DNA from 2 places in the Variovorax sp. VRV01 genome. Region 2 is predicted to be linked to the other one. Evidence: riboswitches for the same ligand, from Rfam matches in the RefSeq annotation. Region 2 holds a riboswitch; the other holds the start of a gene.
The links. A riboswitch is a leader RNA that binds a small molecule or an ion and turns the genes downstream of it on or off. The one in region 2 is predicted to bind glycine.
Positions count from the first base shown of each region.

Region 1: another riboswitch for glycine. It lies ahead of IB278_RS21475 (D-amino acid dehydrogenase); the one in region 2 lies ahead of gcvT (glycine cleavage system aminomethyltransferase GcvT).

Region 1 is NZ_JACVBS010000012.1:124,041-134,034, forward strand. Features, by position in the region: gene IB278_RS21450 (glycosyltransferase) at 1-912, opposite strand, end outside; gene rfbC (dTDP-4-dehydrorhamnose 3,5-epimerase) at 1,275-1,823, opposite strand; gene rfbA (glucose-1-phosphate thymidylyltransferase RfbA) at 1,820-2,722, opposite strand; gene rfbD (dTDP-4-dehydrorhamnose reductase) at 2,767-3,657, opposite strand; gene rfbB (dTDP-glucose 4,6-dehydratase) at 3,654-4,736, opposite strand; glycine riboswitch at 4,830-4,916, shown strand; glycine riboswitch at 4,963-5,069, shown strand; gene IB278_RS21475 (D-amino acid dehydrogenase) at 5,161-6,462, shown strand; gene IB278_RS21480 (FIST N-terminal domain-containing protein) at 6,481-7,761, opposite strand; gene IB278_RS21485 (PhaM family polyhydroxyalkanoate granule multifunctional regulatory protein) at 7,807-8,550, opposite strand; gene IB278_RS21490 (PLP-dependent aminotransferase family protein) at 8,641-9,994, opposite strand, start outside.
Region 2 is NZ_JACVBS010000004.1:368,521-378,514, reverse strand. Features, by position in the region: gene IB278_RS10090 (DUF3014 domain-containing protein) at 1-762, shown strand, start outside; gene IB278_RS10085 (hypothetical protein) at 852-1,100, shown strand; gene gcvP (aminomethyl-transferring glycine dehydrogenase) at 1,111-4,017, opposite strand; gene gcvH (glycine cleavage system protein GcvH) at 4,068-4,439, opposite strand; gene gcvT (glycine cleavage system aminomethyltransferase GcvT) at 4,487-5,665, opposite strand; glycine riboswitch at 5,711-5,826, opposite strand; glycine riboswitch at 5,839-5,929, opposite strand; gene IB278_RS10065 (hypothetical protein) at 5,961-6,509, opposite strand; gene IB278_RS10060 (TRAP transporter large permease) at 6,659-7,936, opposite strand; gene IB278_RS10055 (TRAP transporter small permease) at 7,933-8,427, opposite strand; gene IB278_RS10050 (TRAP transporter substrate-binding protein) at 8,510-9,481, opposite strand; gene denD (D-erythronate dehydrogenase) at 9,546-9,994, opposite strand, start outside.

The DNA.
Region 1 (9,994 bases), on a different contig from region 2:
ATAGAGTGCGGTCTTGCGAGCGACGCGCAGTTCCTCGGTGCGCGCCTCCAGATTCGCCTCTAGGTCTCGCGTCGAAACGCGAAGCGCTGCCAGTTCCACCTCCGGCAGGGGGTTGATTTTCGACCAGGGGTTCCCCGATTGATCGGGTTGCCGAGAAACAGAGCCATGCAATGCCAGCGGGTCTGCATCAACAATTGCTTCCTGCCCTGCAATTACTCGCGTACCGAGGCGGTTGTCGGCAGGAATTTTTTTTCGGATCACGCAGACCGAGTTCAGAAACTCGACTGCATGGATATGCGCAAGCAGTTCCTCGTCAAATGCCACACCATACGTTCTGGCGAAGGACTTGAGCAGCGTGGTTCGCGCACCGGGAATGCCCCAGTGCTCATGATTGATGACGTCGGCAAGGCGTTTGAAGAATGCCATCGAGGATGCCGGGTCGAACAGGCCACCTTCGAATTCGGCCCAATAGGAGCAATGCAGGTCCTCAACAACGAACAGGCCGTCATCCTCAAGGCGCGGAAAATAGCGTGCGAATGAACGGATGATGTCGCCGGACCGGTGCGAACCGTCATCGATGATGAGATCGAACCTCGGCGAGTGCGCTGCGACGACCTCCTCCACCTCGTCGGTGTTGACGTCTCCGACGACCACACTGATGCGCGGATCGCGATACATCAGTTGCCGGCATGCCTCATTGATGTCACACCCTACGATCCGCGCAGCCCGAGAAAAGAATTCAGACCAGATTTCCAGAGACCCGCCATTCTGAACTCCGATTTCCAAGACCCGCAAAGATGGGCAATCCAGCCCGGAAAACAGCCGCTCATAGATCGAAATATAGATCGACCATTTGTCCGAGAGCTTGCCCCGATGCATGGAATAGAGTGTTGCAAGTGTGCTACGTGCCATATGGTAATTTTGTTGATGCGCCGCTCAGCCGAAGCGTCGCCCGCAAAAAAGCGTATGGTTGAATCGGATGCTGCAGAAGCGAATCCCCCTCTGATTGCTTGCAAAAATCAGTTGGATAAAGCCAGCAACGGTTTTCCGAGGCCTCTCGCCGACCATGAAACGCAAGTTCGAAGCCAAAAGAGTTCGGCGCCGCCAACAAGTGGGCGAGCCAGCCTATCCCTGGCTGTGATCTGACTTGCTCTGCATCAAGGGGTGAGCATTTAACGATCGACCGTGTTGAAGGGCCGATTGACACCGCCTACACGCGAATACGGAGATCTTCTGAATCAGTAGCTTGATCTACGCAGAGACTTGCCCGGCGGTCAATCAAATACTTCTGCACTGGCAAAGACGGCGCCCGCCTCGTCCTTGGCCGACAACTTCGGCGCCATCCCGATGCTTGGCCATTGGATGTTCAAGACGGCGTCATTCCAGACAATGCTGCGCTCATACTCAGGCGCGTAGTAATCGGTGGTCTTGTACAAAAACTCGGCCGTCTCGCTCAGCACCAAAAAGCCGTGCGCAAAGCCTGGGGGAACCCACAATTGCCTGTGGTTGTCCTCGCTGAGCTCCACCCCCACCCACTTGCCAAACGTCGGCGACGACTTGCGGATGTCCACCGCCACGTCGAACACCGCACCGCGCACCACGCGCACCAGCTTGCCCTGCGGCTGCTGGATCTGGTAGTGCAGCCCCCGCAGCACCCCCTTGGCCGAGCGCGAATGGTTGTCCTGCATGAACTCGACGTGCCGTCCCACGGCCTCATCGAACGCCTTGCCGTTGAAGCTCTCGTAGAAGAAGCCGCGCGCATCGCCGAACACCTTCGGCTCGATGATCAGCACTTCGGGAATCGCAGTGGGCGTGGCCTTCACGAGCGCACCTCCTCGGCCAGCAGGTGGTTCAGGTACTTGCCGTAGCCGTTCTTCTGCAGCGGCGCGGCAAGCCTGGCCAGTTGCTCGCTGTCGATGTAGCCGTTGCGCCACGCGATCTCTTCCGGACACGCAATCTTGAGGCCTTGCCGATGCTCCAGGGTCTGGATGAACTGCGCGGCCTCCAGCAGGCTCTCGTGCGTGCCGGTGTCCAGCCAGGCATAGCCGCGCTGCATGATCTGCACGTTGAGCTGGTCCCGGTCCAGGTAGGCCTGGTTGACGGCCGTAATCTCCAGCTCGCCGCGCGCGCTGGGCTTCACGGCCTTGGCAATGTCGACCACCTGGTTGTCGTAGAAGTACAGGCCAGTCACCGCATAGCTGCTCTTGGGCTTCAACGGCTTTTCCTCGATGCTGCTGGCCTTGCCCTGCGCATCGAAGGCCACCACGCCATAGCGCTCGGGGTCGTGCACATGGTAGGCGAACACGGTGGCGCCGGAGGGCTTCGCATCGGCGTCGGCCAGCAGGTGCGCGAAGTCGTGGCCGTAGAAGATGTTGTCGCCCAGCACCAGTGCGCTCGGCGCATTGCCCAGGAACTCGTCGCCGATGATGAAGGCCTGCGCCAAACCATCGGGACTGGGCTGCACCGCGTACTGCAGGTTAATGCCCCACTGGCTGCCATCGCCCAGCAGTTGCTGGAAGCGCGGTGTGTCCTGCGGCGTGCTGATGATCAGGATGTCGCGCATGCCGCCGAGCATCAGCGTGCTGAGCGGGTAATAGATCATCGGCTTGTCGTACACCGGCAGGAGTTGCTTGCTGAGCGCGAGCGTGGCGGGATGCAGGCGTGTGCCGGAGCCGCCGGCGAGGATGATGCCTTTGCGTTGGGTGGTCTTCGTGGTGGTCATTGTGTTGTGTTCTCCGCTTCTTGCGTGCTTCGCTCGCGCTGCTGTCAAAGGGTCTCGCGCAGCATGCGGGCCACGCCCTGCTGCCAGTGCGGCAGCACCAGGCCAAAGGTGGACTGCAACTTGTGCGTGTCCAGGCGCGAGTTGGCCGGACGTGTTGCGGGTGTGGGGAAGGCGCTGGTGGGAACGGCATCGACCTCTGCGGGCCCGGCCTTGAGTTCGACGCCCGCCGCCTTGGCCTGTTCGAGCACGAAGCGCGCATAGCCGCACCAAGTGGTCTCGCCACCGGCGACGGCGTGGTATAGGCCGGCCTTCGCCGGGTCCTGCAAGGTGGCGCGGATGGCGTGCGCCGTGACGTCGGCCAGCAACTCGGCGCCGGTGGGCGCGCCGAACTGATCGTCGATGACGGTCAGGCGATCGCGCTCCTTGGCGATGCGCAGCATGGTCTTGGCAAAGTTGCCGCCGCGCGCGGCATAGACCCAGCTGGTGCGAAAGATCAGGTGCTTCGCGCAGTGCTGGGCCACCAGTTGCTCGCCTTCAAGCTTGGTGCGGCCATACACGCTGAGCGGACCGGTGGCGTCGTCTTCCTGCCAGGGCGTGCTTCCGCTGCCGTCGAAGACGTAGTCGGTGGAGTAGTGCACCATGAGCGCGCCGATCTGCTGCGCGGCCTCGGCCACCACGCCGGGCGAGGTGGCGTTGAGCTTGCGCGCGAACTCGGGCTCGCTCTCGGCCTTGTCGACGGCGGTGTGCGCCGCGGCATTGACGATGACGTCGGGGCGCACTTTCAGCACGGTTTCGGCCAGTTGCTCGGGGCGGCTGAAGTCGGCGTTGAAGTCGGTGCTGTCGAAATCGAGCGCGACCAGTTCACCCAGCGGTGCGAGGCTGCGTTGCAGCTCCCAGCCGACCTGGCCGCCCTTGCCCAGCAGCAGCAGCTTCATGCCGCAGCCTTGGCCGCGGGTGCGGCGTCGTATTGCTTCTCGACCCATTCGCGGTAGGCGCCGCTTTGCACGTTGCGCACCCATTCGCCGTTGGCAAGGTACCACTCGACGGTCTTGCGGATGCCGCTGTCGAAGGTTTCGGCGGGCTTCCAGCCGAGCTCGCGTTCGAGCTTGCGCGCGTCGATGGCGTAGCGCCGGTCGTGGCCGGGGCGATCGGTGACGTAGCTGATCTGCGCCTTGTAGGGCTTGCCGTCGGCGCGCGGGCGCAGTTCGTCGAGCAGGGCGCAGACGGTGTTGACGATCTCGATGTTGGGCTTCTCGTTCCAGCCGCCGACGTTGTAGGTCTCGCCGAGCTTGCCGGCTTCGAGCACGCGCCGGATGGCGCTGCAGTGGTCCTTCACGTAGAGCCAGTCGCGCACCTGCATGCCGTCGCCGTACACGGGCAGGGGCTTGCCGGCCAGCGCGTTGACGATCATCAGCGGGATGAGCTTCTCGGGGAAGTGGAAGGGCCCGTAGTTGTTGGAGCAGTTGGTGGTGACGACCGGCAGGCCGTAGGTGTGGTGCCAGGCGCGCACGAGGTGGTCGCTGGCGGCCTTGCTGGCCGAGTAGGGGCTGTTGGGCTCGTACTTGTTGTCTTCGGTGAAGGCGGGGTCGGTCTTGGAGAGCGAGCCGTAGACCTCGTCGGTGGACACGTGCAGGAAGCGGAAGGCGGCCTTCTGTTCGGCCGGCAGCGCGCTCCAGTAGCCGCGCACGGACTCGAGCAGGCGGAAGGTGCCGAGCACGTTGGTCTGCACGAAGTCTTCGGGGCCGTGGATGGAGCGGTCGACGTGTGATTCCGCGGCAAAGTTCACAATGGCCCGCGGTTTGTGCTCGGCCAGCAGGCGATCGACCAGGGCGCTGTCGCCGATGTCGCCCTGCGCGAAGATGTGCCGCGGGTCGCCCTTGAGGGACGCGAGCGTCTCGAGATTGCCGGCGTAGGTCAGTTTGTCGAGATTCACGACAGGCTCGTCGCTCTGCGCCAGCCAGTCGAGTACGAAGTTGGCGCCGATGAAGCCCGCGCCGCCGGTTACCAGGATCATGAGTCTCCCCGAAGTTTCGAATCGATGACAATTATCCCATTGCTCTGAATTGTCAAAATTCATGGTTGGCGGCTTTGCGGCCTCCGCCTACAATCGTTTACTGCAGGAGAGCGAGTAGTACTTACGACTACTCCACCGAAGGCGCAAACTCCCATAAACGCTCAGGTCGGCCGAACGTAACCTTGAAGTTCTTTCAAAGAGTTGCGTGGCATGTACTGCATCAATTGACAGGCCGTCTGGAGAGCCATCGCCCCGCGCGATGCACCGAAGGAGCAAACCCGTTGCAAGGTGCAACAGGTGAATCTCTCAGGTACCAAGGACAGGGGGAGCGGCGACTTGGACGGCGTTCGTCCGGTTGCTCGCTATTGAATCAGTAGCACACCAAGTCCGCCGTTCAAGTGCCCATCTTCAAAAGGTACTTGAAATGCGCGTGATCGTTCTTGGCGCCGGCCTGCTCGGCGTGACTTCGGCTTACTTCCTCCAGCAACTCGGCCACGAGGTGACCGTGATCGACCGGCAGGCCACGCCGGCCGCCGAAACCAGCTTTGCCAACGGCGGGCAGATTTCGGTCAGCCATGCCGAGCCCTGGGCCAACCCGAGCGCTCCGCTCAAGGTGCTGCAATGGCTGGGCAAGGAAGACGCGCCGCTGCTCTTTCGCATCCGCGCCGACATGCGCCAGTGGCTCTGGGGCCTGCAGTTCCTGCGCGAATGCACGCCGGCGCGCACCCGGCACAACATCGAGCAGATCGTGCGACTGGGCACCTACAGCCGCGACGTGCTGCAGCAGCTGCGCCGCGACACCGGCCTGGATTACGACCAGCGCACGCAGGGCATCCTGCACTTCTATACGACGCAAAAGGAGTTCGACGGCGCCCTGGAGCCGGCCGAACAGATGCGCGCGCTCGGCTGCGAGCGGCGGGTGATCTCGGCCGATGAGGCTGTGAAGATCGAGCCCGCCCTCGCCCACATCCGCCCGAAGCTGGCCGGCGCCACTTACACGGCGGAGGACGAGTCCGGCGACGCGAACCTTTTTGCGCGCGAGCTGGCGAAGCGCGCGGCCGCAGCGGGCGTGAAGTTCCTCATGAGCCACACGGTCACGGCGCTGCGCGAGGCCGGCGGCAGCATCGACCATGTCGAAGCCACCGATAGCGAAGGCCGCTTCCAGCGCATCCGCGGCGACGCCTTCGTGCTCGCGATGGGTTCGCTGAGCCCGATCGTTGCCGCGCCGCTGGGCATCCGGCTGCCGATCTATCCGGCCAAGGGCTATTCGGTGACGCTGCCGGTGAAGGACGCCTCCAGGGCGCACCAGGTTTCGCTGACCGATGACGAGTTCAAGCTCGTGTTCTCGCGCTACACCTCGGCCTCGGGCGACCGCCTGCGCATTGCCGGAACGGCCGAGCTCAACGGCTACGACCGCGACCTGAACCGCGTGCGCTGCGAGGCGATCGTGCGGCGCGTCGAAGAACTTTTTCCGGGCGCCGGCGACACCACGCAGGCCCAGTTCTGGACCGGCCTGCGCCCCGCGACACCGAGCAACGTGCCGCTGATCGGCAAGACGAAACTGCCGAACCTGTACCTGAACACCGGCCATGGCACGCTCGGCTGGACGCACGCCTGCGGTTCGGGCAAGTCGATCGCGCGCATCGTGAGCGGGCTCGCGCCCGAGGTGGACTTTGCGTTCACCGGCCTGCCTGCGCCGGCAGCGCGCGTGCTGCAACCGGCCTGAACACAGGCAGGGCTGGGTTCAGTCCTTGCTGGTGAACACCGTCAGCACGCCGGTGTAGCCGTAAAGATGGTGGCGGGCGATTTCGCCCGCGGCGAAGAAGCCGACCAGCGGCACGTCGCCCAGCGCGTGCCGCACGATCTGCAGCTCGGCGCCCGGCGCGCCGAAATGCGGCCCGCCGCGCCCCGAGCAGCTCACGTACACGGCGCCCGCGATGCGGCGCGCCGGATGCGGCGCGGCTTCGGCCTCCCCGGCCGCGACGGCGCGCGCGGTGGCCAGCGTCTGCTCCTCGGGCTCGAGTTCCTCGCGGATTTCCGCGCAGATGCGCATCAGGTCGGCGCGCGCGGCCTGCGCATTGCGGCGGCAGAAGGTCAGGCGCATGCCGGCCTCCGCCACGTCGGCAATCGCGATGCCGCGGCGCGTGGGATCCAGTCCGATGATGTGGCGCACCAGCACGTCGGCCCCCAGGTCACCGGTGCGGCGGATGCCGTCACTGCCGGCGTCGGCGAGGCCCACCAGGGTGGCGCGCACGGCGTCGATGGCTTCCTGCGGCCGCTCGAGCGACACCTGCAGGTCGGCCAGCAGCACGTCGAGCGCGGGCTCGCCGTCGAGCTTGAGCAGCAGGTTGCCGTCGGCTTCGGTGATCTCGCGCTCGCGCCCCGCGCCCGAGCGCAGCGGCTGGCAGCCCTGGGTGACGCGCGACACCAGCCGCACGCCTTCGCCGAACACCACGCCCGACAGGCCGCCCGAAAACACGCCGCCCGCGGCGCCGTGCCCGCGGATGTTGCCGTTGCCGCCGACCGCGAACTGCAGCGCGCCCGCACGGCCCGACGAGAGCCCGCCGAACAGATAGCCGGTGTTGGTGCGGCCCGCCATCTCGCCGATGAGTTCGGTCAGGTCGGGGGTGGCGGGGTCCGCGTGCACGAGCGCCGTATGGGCCTCGAAGCCGCTCATTTCCGAATTGCCCAGCGGCGCCACGCCGGAGAACACGCGGTACTGGTCGCTCGGCAATGCGCAGAGCATCAGGCTCAGGCCGGGCTCGTCGAAATATTCGGCGTTGTTGGCCGAGACGCCGATGCCGACCGTGCCGGACCAGTCGGTGACCTCGGGCAGTTCGGCGCTCAGGTGGTCGAGGATGTCCTGCGCATCCGACGCGTAGTGGTCGGTGATGTAGAGCAGCCCGAGCGTGGGCGACGCCGCGTAGTCGGGCAGCGCCATCTGCGCGCGCAACTGGGCCAGCACGAGGCCGGCTGCCATGCGCCATTGCGGGTGGGTGGCATGGCCGGAAGGAAACAGCTTCATGATGCGTGCCAACCCGTTCTCTTCAAGAAATGTGTGTGTATGACGTCAGCGCCGGCCGGCCGTTCGCTTGCGCGCGGCGGCCGATGCCTTCTTTGCGGCGGCGGGCGCTGCCGCCTTCCTGGCCGCGGGCTTCGAGGCCGTGGGAGCCGCCGCCGGCTTGCCCATGGCCTTGCCCACCGCATCGGCCATCGGCTGGGCCATGGCCGGCACCTTGAGCTGGGCCGCATCCTGCAGCGCCGAACTCGCGATCTGCTGGAACTGCTCAGTCAGCGAGCCCCACCATTGCATCGGATCGATCACGCCGGCGCCGCCATTGCCGCCACCACCGCCTGAAGCCGGCTTGCTGCGCGCTTTCTTCGCAGGCGCCGGGGCTTCTTCGGGCTCGGCTTCCGGTTCGGCCGGCGCCGCAGCCGCCGGTGCGGGTGCCGGCGCAGCAGCGGCAGGCGCCACGGCGGCCGCCTGCTTGGTGAACGCGCTGGCGATATCTTCCATCCGCACGTTCATGCCGCGCAAGGTCGAAAGTGTCATCTTTTGCACTTCGAGCGCCTGGATGGTGGCCTTGAGCGCGTGGCCGTTCTGCTCGAGCCAGTACTGCACCGTCTTGAGTTCCTGGATGCGCTTGTCGACCTCTTCCACGCTCAGCGTGGGGGCCACCCAGCTCGCGAGGCTCGGCAACCCGGGCACCGCGCCGCCCGCCGAACCGCCGGCGCCACCGCCGGCAAGGTTCTTCAGAAAATCGAATCCGGGGACGAATTGGCTGAAGTCGAAGGGTTGGCTGGCATTGCTCATGCGGAGGTCTCCGGGTTGGGTTTTCTTGTGATGCCAGCTTACTCCAAGGCACCGCCGTTTTGGGCCTGCCAGCCCCGCCCGTTCGAGCCGTCAGAGTTCCGCGCGCACCTTGCTGAACACCTTCCAGAACGCCGCGTCCTGCGAGGTCGCGAAATTGATCCGCATCATCGTGCTCGGCGGCCGCCGCGCATGGAACAGCGAGCCCGGCGCGAGCAGGTAGCCCTGGTCGAGCATGCGCTGGGTGAGCGCGTCGGTGTCCACGCCGGTGTCGACCCAGCCGAACAGGCCCGCCGGCTCCGACGCGAAGCTGCAACCGTGCGCCATCGCGAGCTTCACCGCGCGGCCGCGCGCGCCGTCGAGCCGGATGCGGATGCGCTCGGCATGCCGCCGCAGCTGCCCCTGGTCGATGCACCACGAAAGCGCCCGCTCGAACAGCGTGGGCGTGGTGAGCGTGGCCAGCAGCTTGGTCTCGAGCAGCCGCTCCTTCAGTTCTGGCGAGGCGGCCAGGAAGCCGATGCGCCAATTGGGCGCCAGGATCTTGGCGAAGCCGCTGACGTAGATGGTGCGCTGCAGCCCGTCGAGGGCGCTGAGCCGCGTGGCGTGCTCGGGCGCGAGATGGCTGTAGGTGTCGTCCTCGACGATGTGGAAGTCGTGCTCGTTGGCGAGCTTGAGCACGCGGTGCGCGCTGCCGGGCGTGAGGCTGTAGCCGGTCGGGTTGTGCAGCACGCTCACGCTGACGAAGAGCTTGGGGTTGTGCAGCTGGCAGTACTGCGCCATTACCTCCAGGTCGGGCCCGTCGGCGCGGCGCGGCACCGGCAGGATGCGCATGCCCAGCGCCTCGAGCCGCGCGAACTCCAGCGCCCAGCCGGGCTCCTCGACCATCACCGGATCGCCGGCGCGCAGCAGCGTGCGGCTCACGATGTCGAGCGCATGCGTGGCGCCCACCGTGGTCACGATCTGGTCGGGCGCGGCGGGCACGTTGATGCCCACGAGCTTGTTCGAGAGGCTGCGGCGCAGCGCGGCGTCGCCCGAGGGTTCGCCGTACTGGAGCGACAGCTCCTGCAGCGCCGCTGTACTGGTCATGCGGCGCACGGCCGTCGGCATGAAGGTGGAGGACATCCATTCGGGCGGGAACACGCCCATGCCCGGCTGCGGCTTGTCGCTGGGCCGGTGGAACATGCTGCGGATGAGCGAGCTTGCATCGGCCGGCACGCGCGAGGCCATCATCTGGGCGACCATGGGCGCCGCATTGGGCGGGCGGCCCTCCTGCGCCGGCGCCGAATCGCGCACGTAGAAGCCGCGCTGGCGGCGCGCCTCGACCAGGCCCTGCGCCAGCAGTTGGTCGTAGGCGGCCACCACCGTGTAGGGGCTCACGCCCTGCTGGCGCGCGCATTCGCGCACCGAGGGCAGGCGCGCGCCGGGCGGCAGCAGCCGGGTGCGGATG
Region 2 (9,994 bases):
CCGCCGGTGGCCGCCGCCCCGAACGACGGGCTTGCGCCTGCGCCGCCCCCGTCCCTGCCCGAATCCCCGGAGCCGCAGAACCCCATCGACGCGATCGCGCTGCCCGAATCGGGGCTGCCCAAGGTCGCCGATTCCGATGCGCGTGTGATGAAGGCGCTCGTCGACCTGATGGGCAGCAAGAACGTGGCGGACTTCCTGCAGTTCGAAGGCATCGTGCGCCGCTTCGTGGCCACGGTCGACAACCTCGCGCGCGAGCAGTCGCCCGCGAGCACGTGGCCGGTGCAGCCGACGAAGCAGCGCTTCACCACCCAGGGCAAGGGCGAGAAAGAGACCATTTCGCCCAACAATGCCGCGCGCTACAGCCCTATCGTGATGCTGGCCGAGTCGATCGATCCGGCCAAGGCGGCCAAGGTGTATGCGCGGCTCTATCCGCTGTTCCAGCAGGCCTACGAGGAGCTCGGCTATCCGGGGCGCTACTTCAACGACCGGCTCGTTGCCGTGATCGACCATCTGCTGCAGGCGCCCGAGCCCGCCGGCCCGGTGCCGGTGCGCCTGGTCGAGGTGAAGGGCAAGGTGCCGTCGCAGCGGCCCTGGGTGCGCTACGAGTACGCCGATCCGCAGCTCGAGTCGCTCTCGTCGGGCCAGAAGATCATGGTGCGCGTGGGACTGGAGAACGAGCGCAAGCTCAAGGCCAGCCTGCGCGGCTTCCGCGACCAGATCGCCACGGGCGAGCTGGCGAAGAAGAAGCAGCAGCAGCGCTGAACGGGCGCGCCGTGTAGGCGCGGGCCGATTGCATGCGGCGCGGATGCCGGGGATGATTCGCCGGATCCCCAGATTTCGAGGACACCCATATGAACCTGATGAGCGTCGACCTCTACCAGAGTGCCACCGATCCCGAGAAATTCCTGGCGCTTCCCGCGGGCACCGACCCCGCCGAGCTCATGGGTCCGATGACCTTCGACCGCGACTTCGCGCATGTCAGGTGCTACAAGGAAGGCTTCGAATTCGATCCGTCCCAAAGCTACGCGGGCGTCAACGCCGCGAAGATTGCGGCGGACGTCCTCACCGTGAAATGGGCGATGTACCGCCGCGAAGCCTGAGCGGCCTTTTTCAGGCCTCTTCGGTTTCCTTGTAGTCGCCCACCGGCACGCAGCTGCAGAACAGGTTGCGGTCGCCGTAGACGTTGTCGACGCGGCCGATCGGCGGCCAGTACTTGGCCAGCTTCAGTTCGGCCAGCGGAAACGCGCCGAGCTCGCGCGAATACGGGTGCGCCCATTCCGTGCCGAGCAGGCTGGCCGCCGTGTGCGGCGCGTGCTTGAGCGGGTTGTCGTCCTTCGGCCAGACGCCTTCCTCGACGCGGCGGATCTCGCCGCGGATCGCGATCATTGCGTCGATGAAGCGGTCGAGTTCGGCCAGCGGCTCGCTTTCGGTGGGTTCCACCATCAGCGTGCCCGGCACCGGAAAGCTCAGCGTGGGCGCGTGGAAGCCGTAGTCGATCAGCCGCTTGGCCACGTCCTCGGCGGTGACGCCGCTGCTGTCCTTGAGCGGGCGCAGGTCGAGGATGCACTCGTGCGCGACGTGGCCGTTGGGGCTCGCATACAGCGTGGGGTAGTGGTCCTTGAGGCGCGCGCTGATGTAGTTGGCGCTCAGGATCGCGGTCTCGGTCGCCGCCTGCAGGCCCTTGGCGCCCATCATGCGGCAGTACATCCAGCTGATCGGCAGCACGGCCGCGTTGCCCAGCGGTGCCGCCGACACGGCGCCCACGCCGTTGGAAGCGACACCCGCGGTCGCATGCCCTGGCAGGTAGGGCACGAGGTCTTCCACCACGCACACCGGTCCCACGCCCGGGCCGCCGCCGCCGTGCGGAATGCAGAAGGTCTTGTGCAGGTTCAGGTGGCTCACGTCGCCGCCGAACTCGCCCGGCGCGGCCACGCCGACCAGCGCATTCATGTTGGCGCCATCGACGTACACGCGGCCGCCGTGTTCGTGCACGAGCCCGCAGAGTTCCTTCACGCGCGTTTCGAACACGCCGTGCGTGCTCGGGTAGGTGATCATCACGGCCGCGAGCTTGTCGCTGTGCTTCTCGCAGGCGCGCTTCAGGTCGTCCATGTCGACGTTGCCCTGCGCGTCGCAGGCCGTCACCACCACCTGCAGGCCCACCATCTGTGCGCTCGCGGGGTTGGTGCCGTGCGCCGACGAAGGAATGAGGCAGATGTTGCGGTGTCCCTGGCCGTTGGCCTCATGGAAGGAGCGGATGGCCAGCAGGCCCGCGTACTCGCCCTGCGAGCCCGCGTTGGGCTGCAGGCTGATGCCCGCGTAGCCCGTGGCTTCGCAGAGCCAGGCGCGCAGCTGGGCGTCGAGCTGGGCGTAGCCCACCAGCTGCTCGGCCGGCGCAAAGGGATGGATGTTCGCGAACTCGGGCCAGGTGATCGGGATCATCTCGCTGGTCGCATTGAGCTTCATGGTGCAGCTGCCGAGCGGGATCATGCTGCGGTCGAGGGCGAGGTCCTTGTCCGACAGGCTGCGGATGTAGCGCAGCATCGCGGTTTCGCTCTTGTGGGTGTTGAACACCGGGTGCGTGAGAAAGGCGCTGGTGCGGCGCAGGTCCTCGGGCAGGCGCGGCGCCGTGTTGGCCAGGTCGTCGAAGCGCGGCATCGGCGTGCCGGCCGGCACGAACAGCGCCCAGAGCGTCTCGATGTCGGCGCGCGTGGTGGTCTCGTCGAGCGAAATGCCCAGGTGCTGCTGCAGGCGCTGGCGCAGGTTGACGCCCGCAGCCTGGGCGCGCTCGATGATCCTGGGCGTGTCGTCGCCGGTGCGGATGGTCAGCGAATCGAAGGCGGTGGCATTGACCGGCTCGCGGCCCATTTGCGCGAGGCCCTGCGCGAGGATGGCCGTGAGCGCGGCCACGCGCTGCGCAATGCGCGTGAGGCCGTCGGGCCCGTGGTACACGGCGTACATGCTGGCCACCACGGCCGGCAGCACCTGGGCGGTACAGATGTTGGAGGTGGCCTTCTCGCGGCGGATGTGCTGCTCGCGCGTCTGCAGCGCGAGGCGGTAGGCGGGCTGGCCGTGCGTGTCGACACTCACGCCGACCAGGCGGCCCGGCAGCGAGCGCTTGAACTCGTCGCGGCAGGCCAGGTAGGCCGCGTGCGGGCCGCCGTTGCACATCGGCATGCCGAAGCGCTGCGTGGTGCCGCAGACGATGTCGGCGTCCCACTCACCGGGGGGCGCGAGCAGGGTGAGCGCGAGCAGGTCGGCGGCCACGCAGAAGGCGGCGTCGCACTGGTGCGCATGGCCCGCAAGCGGGCGCAGGTCGTGCACATGGCCGGTGGTGGCGGGGTACTGCGCGAGCACGCCGAAGAATTCGCCGCTCACCATCAGGTGCGGCAGCGTCTCGGAGACGGTGCTGACCTTGACCTCGATGCCCAGCGGCGCGGCGCGCGTCTTGATGACCTCGATGGTCTGCGGGTGGCAGTCGCCCGACACGAGGAACACGTTGCTCTTGCTCTTGACGCTGCGCTTGGCGAGCGTCATGGCCTCGGCCGCGGCCGTGGCTTCGTCGAGCATCGAGGCATTGGCGATGGCCATGCCCGTGAGGTCGCACACCATGGTCTGGAAGTTGAGCAGCGCTTCCATGCGGCCCTGCGAAATCTCGGCCTGGTAGGGCGTGTAGGCCGTGTACCAGGCGGGGTTCTCGAGCACGTTGCGCAGGATGACGCCCGGCGTGTGCGTGCCGTAGTAACCCTGGCCGATGAAACTCCGGAAGACCTTGTTCTTTGCCGCGATTGCCTTCAGCTCGGCCAGCGCATCGGCCTCGGTGGCCGGTGCCGGCAGCCGCATCGGCTTCGCCCGGCGGATGGCCGCAGGCACGATGCCGTCGATGAGCTCCGCGCGCGTTTCCGAGCCGATCACCGGCAGCATGCGCGCCTCGTCGGCCGCATCGATGCCGATGTGGCGGGCGAGAAACTCTTCGGCGTTCTCCAGTTGTTGCAAAGAGGGAAGGGCGGGAATCGGCATGGCGGTGAAGGCTCGGGGATGAGGAAAAAGCGGCTTGCGAACTCGGCGGATCAGGACTCGGCAGCGAACTTGTCGTAGCTGGCGGCGTCGAGCAGCGCGTCGAGCTGCGCCGGCTCGCTGAGCTTGACCTTGAAGAACCAGCCCGCGGCCAGCGGGTCGGTGTTGGCGAGCGAGGGATCGGCGCGCAGGGCTTCGTTCACTTCGGTGATCTCGCCCGACACGGGCATGAACACATCGGCCGCGGCCTTGACCGATTCGACGACACCGGCCACCTCGCCCTGTGCAAAGGTCTTGCCGACTTCAGGCAGGTCGACAAAGACCACGTCGCCGAGCGCGTCCTGCGCATGCACGGTGATGCCGACGGTGGCTGCGTTGCCTTCGGCCGAGACCCATTCGTGGTCCTTGGTGTACTTGATGCTCATGGTGGAAAACTCCTCGTGGAAAAAATGATGATGGGGGCGCGCAGCGCCTAGCCGCGGTAGTAGCGCGTGGGCACGAAAGGCAGGGTCGAGACTTCCATCGGCACCGGCTTGCCGCGCACGATGGCCTGAACGCGCGTGCCGGGCTCGGAAAACGCGGTGGCCACGTAGCCCATGGCAATCGGGCGGTCGGCCGTCGGGCCGAGCAGGCCGCTCGTGACAAAGCCGATGTCGTGGCCTTCGAAGGATTGCAGCACGGTGCCGTCGCGCACCGGAATGCGTTCCAGCGCCACGAGGCCGACGCGCTTGCGCTTCAGCGTGTCATGGTCGGTGTGGCCCGCGGCGCCGGCCGTGGCGGCGGCGAGCTGGGCCAGGACTTTGGCCGCGCCGGGGAAGCCGCCTTCGCGCGCGCCGCCCGTGCGGCGCACCTTCTGGATCGCCCAGTTCAGCGAGGCCTCGACCGGCGTGGTGGCGGTGTCGATGTCGTTGCCGTAGAGGCACAGCCCCGCTTCCAGCCGCAGCGAATTGCGTGCGCCCAGGCCGATGGGCTTGACCTCGGGCTGCGCCAGCAGCAGGCGGGCCAGCGCCTCTGCATTCTGGCCGGCCACCGAGATCTCGAAGCCGTCCTCGCCGGTGTAGCCGCTGCGCGTGGCGAAGGCCGGAATGCCGCCGATCTGCACCGCGCCGCCCGTCATGAACACGAAGCGCTCGATGCCGGGCGACAGCCGCGCCAGCACCGTGGCCGCCTGCGGCCCCTGCAGCGCGAGCAGCGCGTGGTCGGGCATGGGCTGCACTTCGCAGCGTGCGCCGATCTGCTGCTGGATGTGGGCGATGTCCGCCACCTTGCAGGCGCCGTTGACGATCACGAAGATCGAGCCGTGGCCCTCGTTGAAGAACATCAGGTCGTCGAGGATGCCGCCCTCGTCGTTCAGCAGCAGGCCATAGCGCTGCTTGCCGGCGGCGAGGTCGATCACGTCGACCGGCATCAGGGTTTCGAAGGCGGCCGCCGCGTCCGGGCCCACCAGGCGCAGCTGGCCCATGTGCGAGATGTCGAACAGGCCGGCCGCATCGCGCGTGTGCCTGTGCTCGGCCATGAGGCCGGCGGGGTACTGCACCGGCATCGAATAGCCGGCAAACGGCACCATGCGGGCGCCGAGCTCCACGTGCAGGCCGTACAGCGGGGTCTTCAGGAGTTGTTCGGCGGAAGAGGCGTCGGAGGATGCGGCCACGGGGCACTCCAAAGGGGCAGACGAATTCCATGGCGCGAGCCATGGGCCACCCCTGCTGTCCGCTTTACCTGAGAGATTCGCCCCACGATCGGGGTTTGCTCCTTCGGTGGGCTGGTGCATCGCATTGATGCAAGCAACAGCCTCTCTCCAGCAAGGAAACGCCGGCATGCGCCAGCGCTGTGTCAGTCCTTTTGCCTGAGCGTTCGGGAAACCCCTGCGCCTTCGGCGGCCCCGGCTGGCGGGGCTCTCTCCTGACCATGGGAGTGTAGTGGATCGCGGCCGTCCGGTCTGCGGCTCAGTGCACGGTCTCGGCCGGCGGCAGCAGCCGGTCGATGCGCTCGCGCAGCGATTCGGCCCGCTCGGCGCCCGCGGCTTTCTCGACCTCGGTGAGCATCAGCGCGGCAATGGTCAGCATCGCGCCGCGGTCGCGCGCCTCGCGCAGGGCGTCGCGCATCTGCAGCGCGAACCTGGGGTCGCGGCGCACGAACATGCGCTCGCAGATGTCGAACAGGAACATGCGCGTCGTGGCCAGGGATCGCTTGCCGTCGAAGTTGTCGGCCGAGGTGGCGAGCCGTATCGGGTCGGCCGCGGGCACCGGGGCGGGCGGCGGGGCCACGGCCTGCGCTGCCGCGGCAGCCACCGCCTGCGCGTCCTGCAGGTAGCCCTGGCGCATCAGCGCCTGGATCGCCTGCTCGGCTTCGGTCCGGCTTGCGAACAGCGGGCTGAAATCGGTCAGCGAACGCCGGCCGTCGGCCATCAGCAGCAAGGCGCGTTCGCGCTGGCTCAGCGTGCGCTGGCGGCCCTGGAGTTCGTCGCGTGCCTTGTCGGTCTTGGTGGGAAACATGGCGCCACAGCTTTCGGGAATCGAGGGCTGCAGCATCGTTGCAAGCGGTGACATCTTCGTGAAACGTTTGCCTTACAGCGGCGCCGCCGCACAAAAAAAGCAGCCTGCGAACAGGCTGCCGTTTCTTCCTTGTTTTTCGCGCCGTTCCGCTACTTGGCGTACACCAGGTCGCGCAGCGCCAGCGATATCCATGGCACGTAAGTGATCACCATCAGGCAGGCCAGGATCACGAGCACGAAGGGCACCAGGTACTTCACGATCCGGTCGAGCGAGATGCGCGCCACCGTGCAGGCGGCGAACAGGTTCACGCCGAAAGGCGGGGTGATCATGCCGAGCGCAAGGTTCACTACCATGACGAGCCCGAAGTGCACCGGGTCGATGCCGAAGTGCACCGCCACTGGCGCGAGAATCGGCGCGAGCACGATGATGGCCGCGCTGGTCTCGATGAACATGCCGATGACGAACAGTGCCGCGTTCACGCCCAGCAGGAACATCGCGGGCGACTTCAGCACTTCCTGCAGCCAGTGGCCGATGGCGTCGGGCACGCCTGCGCGCGTGATCAGGAACGCGAACAGGCCCGCATTGGCGATGATGAACATGATCACCGCCGACGACAGCACCGACTTGCGCAGGATCACGTACAGGTCCGCGGGCTTGATCTCGCGGTAGATCACGACGCCCACCACCAGCGCATAGAACACCGCCACGGCCGAGGCTTCGGTGGGCGTGAAGATGCCGCCGTAGATGCCGCCCAGGATGATGACGGGCATCAGCAGCGCCCAGCCGGCCTGCCACAGCGCGCGGCCGAAGGGCATGCGGCCGTCGCCATCGTTCTTGCCCCAGCCCTTCCACTTGCAGTAGATCCAGACGAACAGCATCAGCGCCAGGCTGATCAGGATGCCGGGGCCGAAGCCCGCGATGAACAGCTCGCCGATCGAGACCTCGGCGCTCACGCCGTAGAGGATCATCGGAATCGAAGGCGGGATGATCACGCCCAGTTCGGCGCTGGTGGCCTGCAGCGCCGCCGCGTAGGCGGTGGGATAGCCGTGCTTGATGAGCGCCGGAATCAGGATCGCGCCAATGGCGAAGGTGGTGGCCACCGACGAACCCGACACCGCCGCAAAGATCATGCAGGTGAGCACACAGGTCATCGGCAGGCCGCCCTGTACGCCGCCCACGATGCTCTTGGCAAACTCGACCAGCCGCCGCGAGATGCCGCCGGTTTCCATCAGGTTGCCGGCCAGGATGAAGAACGGAATCGCCGCCAGCGGAAACTTGTTGATCGAATTGAACATCTCCTTGACGGAGATCAGCATGTTGGCATTGGCCACCTGGATGCCCAGGATCGACGCGAGCCCGATGGAAACCGCCACCGAAACCGACAGTGCAAAACACAGCACCATCGTTGCAACCATGACTGGTGTCATTGCGCGGTCTCCAGTTCGAGCCGCTTGGGATCGAGAAAATTACCAACGATGCCGAACAGGCAGAAGACGGAGCCGACCGGCAGCGCCAGGTATGCCCAGACCATCGACAAGCTTTCGAGCCCGGCCATCGACTGCACGCGGCCGCGCATCGCGTAGTCCCAGCCCCACCAGAGAATGACCAGCATCAGGATGAGGGCGGCAATGCTCACCACCGCGTCGAGCACGCGCTTGATGCGCGGCGGGCTCCAGCGGTAGAGCACGTCCACGCTGACCATGGCACCCTGGCGAAACGCCATCGGTATGCCCAAAAACACCATCCAGATCAGGCTCACGCGGATCAGGATCTCGCTCCACTCGGCGGGCTGCTCGAGCACGAAGCGGGTCACGATCTGGAACACGCCCAGGGCCGATGCAATGACCAGCATCAGGCAGGCGGCAAGCATCGAGGCGCCGGTGGTCCAGCGTTCGATGCCGAGGAATTTTTCTTTCATCTGCACTCGCGTTCAAAACAAAAAAGCCCGCCAGACCGGTCTGGGCGGGCGGGGGCATGCCGCCGGGCGGCGGCAGCCGGGGTTACTTGTAGTCGCGGATCTTGTCGAGATTGGCCTTGCCGAAGTCCTTCTCGAACTGCGCATTCACCGGAGCGAGCGCGGCCACGAACTTGGCCTTGTCGACATTCTCGATCACGGTCATGCCCTTGGCGCGCAGGTCGGCCACGCCCTTGGCGTCGTCCTCGTCCACGCGGGCGCGGTTGGCCTTGGTGCCTTCCTTGGCGGCGTCGAGGAAGGCCTGCTTGTCGGCCGCGCTGAGCTTGTCGAACGAGGCCTTGTTCATCAGGAAGATGCAGGGCGAATAGACGTGGCCCGTGAGCGAAAGATGCTTTTGCACCTGGTCGAACTTGGCGGAGATGATCACCGGCAGCGGGTTCTCCTGGCCGTCGACCGTGCCCTGCTGCAGCGCGGTGAACACCTCGGGGAAGGCCATGGGCGTGGTGATGATGCCGAAACCCTTGTAGGCGGCGATGTGCACCGGGTTCTCCATGGTGCGCATCTTCAGGCCCTTGAGGTCTTCGGGCGCCTTCACGTCGCGCTTGCTGTTGGTCATGTGGCGGAAGCCGTTCTCGGCCCAGGCCAGCGCCTTGAAGCCCTTGGCGTCGAACTTGGTGAGCAGGTCCTGGCCGATCGGGCCGTCGAGCACGGCGCGCGCATGGGCCTTGTCGCGGAACAGGAAGGGCACGTCGAGGATCTTGGTCTCGGGCACGAAATTGGGCACCGGGCCGGTCGAGGAGAACGCGAGTTCCTGCGTGCCCAGCTGCACCGCCTCGATCGATTCGCGCTCGCCGCCGAGCGAGCCGTTGTAGAAGGTCTGGACCTTGTAGCGGCCGCCCGTGCGCTTTTCGACTTCCTTGGCGAAGGTGTCGATGGCCACGCCCTGGTGCGAGTTCTGCGCGGTCGAGATGCTGATCTTCATGGTCGTCTGCGCAAAGGCCGCGCAGGCCATGCCCATGCCCAGAACCAGGCCAGCGGCCAGTCGGGTCAATTTCATTCTTCTGTCTCCTGAGATGGAAAGGGGGGTGTCGCAAAGCGTCGGCTTCGCGCGCAACCGATGACTATGCCGCAATAACCAGTTTGACTGCGTCGGGATTTTCACGGACGTAATCGCGAATGACCGCCTCGAAGCTGGCGTCGGGCACGAGCCCGAGCTTGCCGGCGCGCGCGGTTTTGATGCGCCCGGGCCAGGTCTTCACGATGCGCTGGATAACCGGATCGGGCGTGCGGTCGAGCAGATCGGTGGCCGCCTTGCCGGCCACGCGTTCGAGCGCGGCGGCCATTTCGCCCACCGTGGTGGAAAGCGAGGGCAGGTTGAGCGCGGTGCGCGGTCCCCATTCGGCATCGCTGGCCTGCGCGGCGCGCAGGATGCCTTCGACGGTGCGCGCCGGCGACGCGATGGCCACCGGCGTCTCGTCGGGCACCGGGCAGGCGGCGCGGATGCCCGCGAGCGGCTCGCGGATCATGCCGCTGAAAAAGCCCGAGGCCGCGCCGTTGGGCCGGCCGGGGC